3 regions of the Clostridium sediminicola genome follow, and region 1 is predicted to be linked to each of the others. Evidence: a T-box and tRNA genes for the amino acid it is inferred to sense, from the RefSeq annotation. Region 1 holds a T-box; the other regions hold tRNA genes.
What was found. The T-box of region 1 lies ahead of leuS (leucine--tRNA ligase). A T-box ahead of a tRNA ligase gene usually reads a tRNA of that ligase, here a tRNA-Leu.

Region 2: it encodes a tRNA-Leu, which carries the amino acid that the T-box ahead of leuS (leucine--tRNA ligase) is inferred to sense. The anticodon was not compared.
Region 3: it encodes a tRNA-Leu, which carries the amino acid that the T-box ahead of leuS (leucine--tRNA ligase) is inferred to sense. The anticodon was not compared.

Annotation. Positions count from the first base shown of each region.
Region 1 covers NZ_BAABMF010000014.1:18,186-21,364, forward strand. Annotated here, with positions in the region: gene leuS (leucine--tRNA ligase) at 1-1,280, opposite strand, end outside; T-box leader at 1,462-1,645, opposite strand; gene ACQ3F0_RS18995 (manganese efflux pump MntP) at 2,039-2,590, shown strand; gene ACQ3F0_RS19000 (single-stranded DNA-binding protein) at 2,657-3,007, shown strand; gene ACQ3F0_RS19005 (DUF6762 family protein) at 3,139-3,179, shown strand, end outside.
Region 2 covers NZ_BAABMF010000005.1:253,762-256,940, forward strand. Annotated here, with positions in the region: gene trmL (tRNA (uridine(34)/cytosine(34)/5-carboxymethylaminomethyluridine(34)-2'-O)-methyltransferase TrmL) at 1-228, opposite strand, end outside; gene ACQ3F0_RS11515 (Cof-type HAD-IIB family hydrolase) at 359-1,186, opposite strand; tRNA gene ACQ3F0_RS11520 (tRNA-Leu) at 1,218-1,303, opposite strand; gene ACQ3F0_RS11525 (VanW family protein) at 1,503-2,999, opposite strand.
Region 3 covers NZ_BAABMF010000003.1:337,634-340,812, forward strand. Annotated here, with positions in the region: gene ACQ3F0_RS08320 (ComEC/Rec2 family competence protein) at 1-402, shown strand, start outside; gene lgt (prolipoprotein diacylglyceryl transferase) at 410-1,213, shown strand; tRNA gene ACQ3F0_RS08330 (tRNA-Leu) at 1,448-1,536, shown strand; gene ACQ3F0_RS08335 (undecaprenyl-diphosphate phosphatase) at 1,943-2,791, opposite strand; gene ACQ3F0_RS08340 (ATP cone domain-containing protein) at 2,930-3,179, opposite strand, start outside.

The DNA of each region.
Region 1 (3,179 bases):
GCACCCCAATACCTTTGTCTTGATACGAGCCAGTCACGAAGTCTATAATTTATTTTCCATCTTCCAAGACCATCTTCACTTAGTTTTTTAACTATAGCGCCTTTAGCATCAGCAGTTTTTAATCCATCAAATTCACCACTATTAACTAAAGTTCCATGGTTTGTATAAGGAAGCGAATCATCTTCTCCATCTTTTCCTTTGATAACTCTATCTATTGGTAAATTAAACTTCTTTGCAAATTCATAATCACGTTCATCATGTGCAGGTACAGCCATTACACAACCAGTACCATAAGTTGCCAGTACATAGTCAGCAACCCAGATAGGAACTCTTTTTCCATTAACCGGATTTATTGCATAAGCTCCAGTAAATACACCAGTTTTTTCTCTTGTAATTGATTGTCTTTCAATATCTGATTGTTTAGAAGCTTCAAGTTTGTATGTTTCAACAGCTTCTTTATTTTCAGAAGTAACAACTTTGTCTACAAATGGACTTTCAGGAGCTAAAACAACATAAGTTACTCCATTTAGAGTATCAACTCTAGTTGTAAATACATCAAAAGTTAAATCAGTATTTTCAATCTTAAAGGTAGCTTCTGCACCTTTTGATTTGCCTATCCAATGCTTTTGCATAGCTTTAGTTTTTTCAGGCCAATCAAGTTTATCTAAATCTTGTAATAATTCTTCAGCATAATCAGTGATTTTCAAGAACCATTGAGTTAAATCTTTTTTTATTACTTCAGTATCACATCTTTCACATAAACCCTCTTTTACTTGCTCATTAGCAAGTACAGTATTACAGCTAGGGCACCAATTAACAGGAGCATTTTTTCTATATGCAAGATTATTTTTATATAATGTAGCAAAAATCCATTGAGTCCATTTATAGTAGTCTGGCATACAAGTTATAACTTCGTGATCCCAGTTAAACATTGCTCCCATAGCTTTTAATTGGGTTTCCATGTTTTCAATATTTTTTTCAGTTGAGTCCTTTGGATGAATTCCAGTTTTTATAGCATAATTTTCTGCAGGTAGGCCGAATGCGTCAAATCCCATTGGTTGGAAAACATTATATCCTTGCATTTTTTTAAATCTAGCCCATGAATCAGTAGGACCATAGTTGAACCAGTGTCCAGCATGAAGTTTTGCACCAGAAGGATAAGAGAACATTTCTAATGTATATAATTTCTCTCCAGGAGCATTTTCATCAAATTTATGGAAACCAGTACTTTCCCATTTGTCTTGCCATTTTTTATCAATAGCAGTTCCGTATTTACCCATAGTAAATTCCTCCTAATAAACGAATGTATTTGTAAATTGCGTAGCAATAATTGTTGTAAGTTGTAAGGCATAAGTGATAAGTTATGAACATCTTTCATATATTGAAAACTTTAACTTATGATTATAACTTACAAATGTTTGTTTTAATAATTCTATTCAAACAAAAAAAGCCATCCCCCAAACAAGAGACGAAAGCATTTTCCGCGGTACCACTCTTGTTAGGCTAAAGCCTCCCTTTTCCAGTATAACGGGTTTTAACCGACAAAGCTCCAGAGTAAGTTCACATCTCTCATTGCTACCTTTCACCAACCGATAGCTCTCTTTATTAACAAAAATATGCTAATACTCTCCTTCATAGCTAATAAAATATTTCTTTATCACATAATTATAATTTATCATATAATAGCTGTCAAGTGAAAAATAGCTCATAGTTACAGTTGTCAGTTCACAGTGTACTGTTTGCAGTAAAGGTTGATTTTCTGCAGAAAATCTTTAACCAAGCCTTTATCTGCTCATCAGATTGATATAAGGTACTTTTGCTATACAAAAGGAAATAATATAGAACAAAATTGGTAAATATATGATATAATATGAAGATAAAATTAATATTTACTTATTTATGTTGATTGTCATTGGTAAAATATTAAATTATAGTTTTTATTAGATTCTCAAAGGAAAAAATGATTAGAAGCTTTCGCTTGAGAAACATTTTCATAATTGTGTGATGTTAACTGTGAATTGTAAAAGGAGAGATTAATTTGGATATATATTCATTGTTTTTTATAGCAATAGCATTATCCTTAGATGCTTTTGGAGTAATGTTATGTATAGGATTAAATAAAAGTTTACCTATTAAAAACAAATTTTTATTTATACTTTCATTTGGTTTTTTTCAATTTTTATTTTCATACTTGGGGGCATATGCAGGACTAATCTTTAATATTTATATAGTAGCGGTACCTAAAATAGTAGGAGGAATAATTATTGCTATTGTAGGAGTGTTAATGGTAAAAGAAGGAATAGATAAGGATGATTGTAAGGTTTTAAATAATAGAAAAATGTACTATATTTTAGGAATATCAGTAAGTATAGATGCTGCAGTTATAGGATTTACTGTTCTAAATAATATATTGAATCATATAAATGTATTTCTTCAAACAGTATTTATTGGAATAATAACATTAATAATGTGTACTCTAGCTTTATTAATATCAAAGTATTTAAGAAAAATTGATGTAGTCGCTAAATACGCAGACTATCTAGGTGGAATTATACTAATTATATTTGGAATAAAAATGATATTTTTCTAAAATAAATGTTTATAAATTTTTCAACTGGATATACTTCAAATAAATTAATCAAATTTGGAGGTCATTATGAATAAAATAATGTTGGTTGGAAGAATTACAAAAGATTTAGAGTTAAAAGAAGTTGGAGAAGACAAAGTACCAGTAGTAAACTTTACGATAGCTGTTAACAGTGGGATAAACAAGAATACAGGAGAAAAGATTGTAGATTTTCTTCCAGTATCTGCTTGGAATAAAAATGCTGAGAATTTATATAAGTATACTGGAAAGGGAACTTTAATTAGTATTATTGGAAGCTTAAGAAATAGAAATTTTAAAATTAGTGATGGTATTACAAAACAAATTCCAGAAGTTAGAGCTGAAAGAATTCAATTTTTAGAAACTAAGAAAAGAGAGCAGGAAGCTAAAGAAGTTAGTTAAAGGAAGGATGCGGGGGAATCGCATCTTTTTGTTTAAGTATTTATAGTATTTACCCTAAAAATAACTTGAATAAATGAGATTTATGAAGTAATCTAAAGAAAAAGAATTTGTTATGAATTGAGGAGGATTATATGGAGTTTTCATCAATAGTATTAATGGAAGTTGATAAAGA
Region 2 (3,179 bases), on a different contig from region 1:
ATCTGGGTACTTTTCAACAAATGCTTCAAATGACTCATGAATTTCATAGTTTACATTTTTCCAATAATCCAATCCAGCTCTTCTAACTTTCTTTTCATCTATATCAAATCCTAATGGTTTTATCAAATGCAATTTTGCATTTACTAAAACACAAGTTCTACCAATATTACCAGTGTTTTGTGGTATTTCCGGCTGATATAATACTATATTTAACACTTCTTCCGACATGCTGCCCCTCCCAAAAGTAGATTTATCAAACCAATTTTAAGGTTCAATTCTATAATACTCTATTAACAAATAATCGACAAGTAATTTTTTAAAATTTTAAAAATAATTAATATTTTTCAAATTATATATTCTATTTATCAAGTATAAACTCTCTAATAACCTTAGCAACTCCACAATTATTATTTGTTTCTGTAATATAGTCAGCAATATCTTTTACCTCGTCTTCAGCATTTCTCATTGCAACACCTAAACCAGCATACTCAATCATAGACATGTCATTATTGCTATCACCTATGCAGATTACTTCGCTACTATCTAGTCCATATATCTCAGCTAATTTTTTCACAGCATTTCCTTTAGAAACCCCTTTTGCATTTATTTCAAAATTCATTGGTGAAGATCTAAATATTTCAATATCATTTAATTTTCTAAGTTCCACTTTTGCTGTTTCTAGTTCTTCGATATCTTTTGATGCAGCGACAAATTTTAAAATTTCTCCATTACTTTCCTTTATAAAATCATAGAAAGTCTCATACTCTTTTAACTTAATTCTTTTTTCTTCTGGTAATCCTTCATTAAATTTTATATACATATACCAATCAGGAAACGGCCCTTCAGATGCAATTACATCAAAAGTATTGAAAAATTTGCTAAATTTAAACTTTTTGATTGTTTCATATATTTTTATAGCAATATCTCTATCAATAGTCTTCTTATAAATTACTCTTTCTTCATCTTTTTCTCTTATATACGCACCATTTGAAGCAATAATAGGTGCTTTAACCCCAATAATATCGCCATAATTTTTTGCTGATGTAAATAATCTTCCTGTACATATAGCAATGTGTACCCCTTTATCATGAGCATCTTTTATAGCTTTTTTATTTTCCTCACTAACTTTCTTTTCATCATTTAATAATGTACCGTCCATATCAATACATATTAATTTATAGCTCATTTTTGTTCGCTCCTCTTACATTGAATTTTATTGGTGCGGATAACAGGACTTGAACCTGCACATCCTTCTGGATAATAGAATCTGAATCTATCACGTCTGCCATTCCGTCATATCCGCATATATACTACTTAGTAGTTATATCTATAATAGTGACAAGTTATTGTAACTTGTCACTATATTCTTTATATTAAACACTTTCTTATTATATCCTAAATAAGTATTATTAACAAACTTTTCAATTTTATTGCATACATTATAAAAAAAACACGTATTAACGTGTTTTTTTCTTCTAAAATACTTCATAATTAATATTTAATTATTCAGCAATAGTTTCAGTAGTAGGTGTTTCTTCTGTGCCAGTTCCTTCAGTAGGAGTTTCTTCACCTACTACTGGCTCTTCTACAACTTTAGTACCAACTCTTTTTTCACCATTTGATGGTACAAAATAATCTGATGATACTGTTTCCACTTTTCCTTTAACCCCATTTTCAGTTACTTGACGATAAACTTTCACCTTATAACCAGTGTGTGGTTTTTTATCAATTTCTTCTGTCCCTACAGTCAATGTTGGATCTTCAATTGTCTTATAAGTTGCTGGAAATGTTTTATAAACATCATTCCATATTCTTTCTTCTGTTTTGTTTAAATTATTACTTGAGTATATTGTAAAGTAATCACTTTTATTGCTAGTATACGCAGATATATATATTGGATACTCTTGATTATTGACAAATTTTAAATCTATATTTCCATAATCTACTGTTGCATCTCGACCTATTGGGACATAACTTGATGGATAAGTATGGTGTGATCTTTCAGTAATTTCAAGTCCTGCTAATAAAGCTGCATTATACAACGTTGTAGAAACCTGACAAATACCTCCACCTAAACCATCTACATACTCACCTCTTACTATAACATGCGCTACTTGATATCCTTTTGCTTCAGTTCTTTTCCCTACTACATCATTAAAGCTAAATTCTTCTCCTGGCATTAATATTGTTCCGTTTATTGCTTTAGTTGCAAGATCAATATTAGTTGATCTTGCCCATGAAGAAGTTTTATAATTAGTCGAATATGATCCAACATTAGAATCAATACTTCTTAATTGCTCCCCAGTAACATCTGCAACCAATTCATTAATAGGAGCCAATATAGTTAAATCATCAGCTTCACTTTGTATTTTTTCATTAATATCCTTTGAAAGCTTTTCAAAGTCTAACTTTGCACCTTTAACATCATCTTTAACCTCGAATTTACCATTGCCAAGATACTTAATTGTAGCATTTACAGGCTCAGCATTTATTTCTTTTTCCATAGTATTTATAACATTTTCAATCGCCTTTTTGTTATACGTAAATTCTAAATCAAACTCTACAGTTTTAGGGTTTTTAATTAATTTAAATTTATCTATAAGTCCTAATTCTCTGCCATGTTCAAAAGCTTTTTCTACAGTTTCATCAATATTATACTTTACATCTAGTTCTGTATATCCTATAGAATATGTTTTATCAATCCCTTGTATCTCAACTATTTTTTCCAAAACATTATTACCATAAATTTCATTTAGTACAGATAATACTTCTGCTTTAGATTTGCCTGTATAATCAATTTTTTCGATGCTAATGTTTGGCATCATTTTATTGTCCCATTTTTTTACTTCTAAATATAAATATCCTATTATTGCAGCACATACAATAGCAATACCCATAACAGCACCTAATATTTTTTTCTTATTATTGCTTTTTTTCTTCTTTCTTCTAATTCTTTTTTTAGATGTCGTTTCTAATTTATTTTCTGAATTGTTTTCCATTGCTAGTTCCCCCTCTTCTCGTATATTATACTATATAACCACTACATATTACAGTAAATTTCTCTTTTTTTACATTAGAAAAACCCTTTTTGAACCACTATCCTTAACAACTATATTAGTTATCTGTGAACTCTTTAATTAAATTCATTTTATCATAAAATTCAATATTTTTTATTACAA
Region 3 (3,179 bases), on a different contig from region 1:
ACTGATGTCTTCTGTGAAATAATAGCACCAAATAGTATTAGTTATAAAAATACTAACGATTATTCTGCTGTTCTAAAAGTAACTTTTGATAAAACCAGTTTTTTATTTACTGGTGATGCAGAAAAAATAAGTGAAACAGAAATTTTAGAAAACAATTATTACATAAATGCTGATGTTTTAAAAGTTGGTCATCATGGTAGCATGTCTTCTACATCAATTAAATTTCTAGAATCAGTTTCGCCTAAAATCGCTATAATTTCATGTGAAAAAAAAAATGAATATGGGCATCCTCACGATGTAACTCTAAAAAAATTAAAAGAAAACAATATAAAAATTTTTAGAACTGATTTTAATGGTAATATTGTCTTAGAAAGCGACGGCAATAAAATAATACAAAGGTAGTGATATTATGAACCCTATAGCATTCGAATTATTTGGAATTAGTGTACATTGGTATGGAATATTAATAACAACCGGAATTTTGGTTGGTTTACTGGTAGGAAATTACCAAAGTAAATTTTATGAAGTAGATTTTGATAAAATTACTGATATATTTATAGTTGGACTTCCAGTTGCAATTATTGGTGCTAGATTATACTATGTTATTTTCAATTGGAGTTATTATGGAAATAATCCTTCCCAAATACTGAATTTAAGAGGGGGAGGCCTTGCTATTCATGGTGGTATAATTGGTGCAGTATTAGCTGCATACTTCATGTGTAAATACAAGAAAATTAGTATTCTAAGATTATTAGATATTATAGCTCCTGCTTTTATAATTGGTCAGGCTATCGGTAGATGGGGCAATTTTATGAATAGTGAAGCTCATGGAGGAGAAGTTACTAAAGAATTTATTTCTCGTTTTCCTCAATTTATCCAAGAAGGTATGTATATAAATGGTGCCTACTATCACCCAACATTTTTATATGAATCTATATGGAACCTTTTTGTTTTTGGATTACTAATTTTTATAAGCAGAAAGTTCAAAGATTTGAAAAAGGGTGGTCTCTTCTGTTTATATTTAATATTTTATTCTGTAGGAAGATTCTTTATAGAAGGTCTTAGAACAGACAGCTTAATGTTTGGATCATTTAGAGTAGCTCAATTAGTTAGTATGAGCCTAATTGTAATATGTTCAATATTACTTTTACTTCCTTTTAAAACTAATAATTCTGACTTCATTATAAAAGAAAATAAAGAAAATGAAGAGTAAAACACTTATATCTTACTCAGATTATTAATAATCACAAATAGAAAAAGACTTGGATCTCAAGTCTTTTTCTATTTGTGAAACAAGCGAATTTTATGAAAGCTATTTCGAGGAGAAATAGGAACTTTGATTAACTCTACAATTATACTATTTCCAATTCGCAAAAAAATATTCTAAAATTCCTTGACACATGTTAAATATCATTGTATAATTCTATTTGTCGGCAAAACAGGACATGCCGAAGTGGCGGAACTGGCAGACGCACAGGACTTAAAATCCTGCGGTGCTAACACACCGTACCGGTTCGATTCCGGTCTTCGGCACCAAGTTTGGTGAGACAAAAAATCTAGTCTTTTGACTAGATTTTTTTTATTCTAAAAATTAATTATGTTTTTAAATAGTATTGGCGCAATTGAAATAAAAGACGAACTAAATCAGTGACAAGTGATAAGTTACAAGTGACAAGTTAAGGTTGATTTTCTTGCAGAAAATCTTTAACTAAGTCTTTATCATCTTCGATGATGGGATTGCGAAAGGTATCCACAACTTGTCACTTATCACTTGTAACTTGTCACTATAAATTTCGAACTTGTTCGCACTTTTTTATTATATGGTTAAACCACAAAAAGTAAATTGAACTAAAATCGACCACAATACTACCGCAGATTGATACGTTCTGACGCTATATATCGTGGTCGAAGTTCAACTAGATTACTTTTTGTGGAATAACCATTATATACTTATAACTTTAGTAAAAAACAAAACAAACAATAATACCGCAACAATAATTCTATAATATGCAAACACTTTCATTTCTTTCTTTTTAAGATATCCAATAAACTTGTCTACTACAACTAATGCTACAATAAATGAAACAATAAATCCTGCTGTTAAAGCAATTATTTGAATAGTATTTAGAGTAATCTGCATTTTAATGAAAGATAGCAAAGAAGCCCCAACCATTACAGGTAAAGCAAGAAAAAACGAAAATTCTGCTGCTGCAACAGTTGACAATCCTACTATCCAACCACCAATAATAGTAGAAGCAGACCTTGACATTCCAGGCCACATTGCTAAACATTGAAAACAGCCAATAATCAGTGCTTGTTTAAAAGAAATATCATCAATTAATTTAGTAACTGATTTTCCTCTAAACTTATTTTCCGCGTATATCATCCAAATAGCACCTATAAGTAAAGCCAATGTTACAGGTAAAGCATGAAATAATTTTGCTTTTATCAAGTCATCAAATTTCAATCCTATAACAGCTGCTGGTAAACTAGCCACTATAATTTTGAGCCAAAAAATCAGTCCTGAATTTTTATGTTTAGGAGAAAAATTCTTCAATGTATCCATTATCTTACCCCAGTATAAAACTACGATAGCAAGAATAGCACCTAATTGAATTACAACCTCAAACATATCCGTAAATTCTTTTGAGTATAAACTTGTTGGATCACTATTACCAACAAACCCGATAAGATGTCCAATAATAATCATATGCCCAGTAGATGAAACCGGAATAAACTCTGTAAAACCTTCAACTATCCCTATAATTACAGCCTTAATGATAAATAAAATATCCAATTACAATTCACTTCACTTTCTCCATTTAATTTTACCCGAACAGATAAATTATACTATCAATTATTTAACAAGTCCATAAATGACTAAAATAAAAACTCTAGAAATCTAGAGTTTTACTATTTATTCATAATCTTATGTCAAATTACTAACTTTATCAAACAACTCAGCTGTTTTATTAAACCCAAAATCTTTTAAAGTTTTAAGAATGATTTCATGTATTTCTATAACTTTTATTTCAACTCTATCTCCTAAAGCTTTTGTGACACTTCCAGTCACATTTTCAATATCAGAAGTATTAAAAGGTTCCTTTGCATCATCCGAAGCTCTCATTATAGAAACTTTGATTTTGTTTTTATCAAAATCTTGCATTCTACCATCTCTT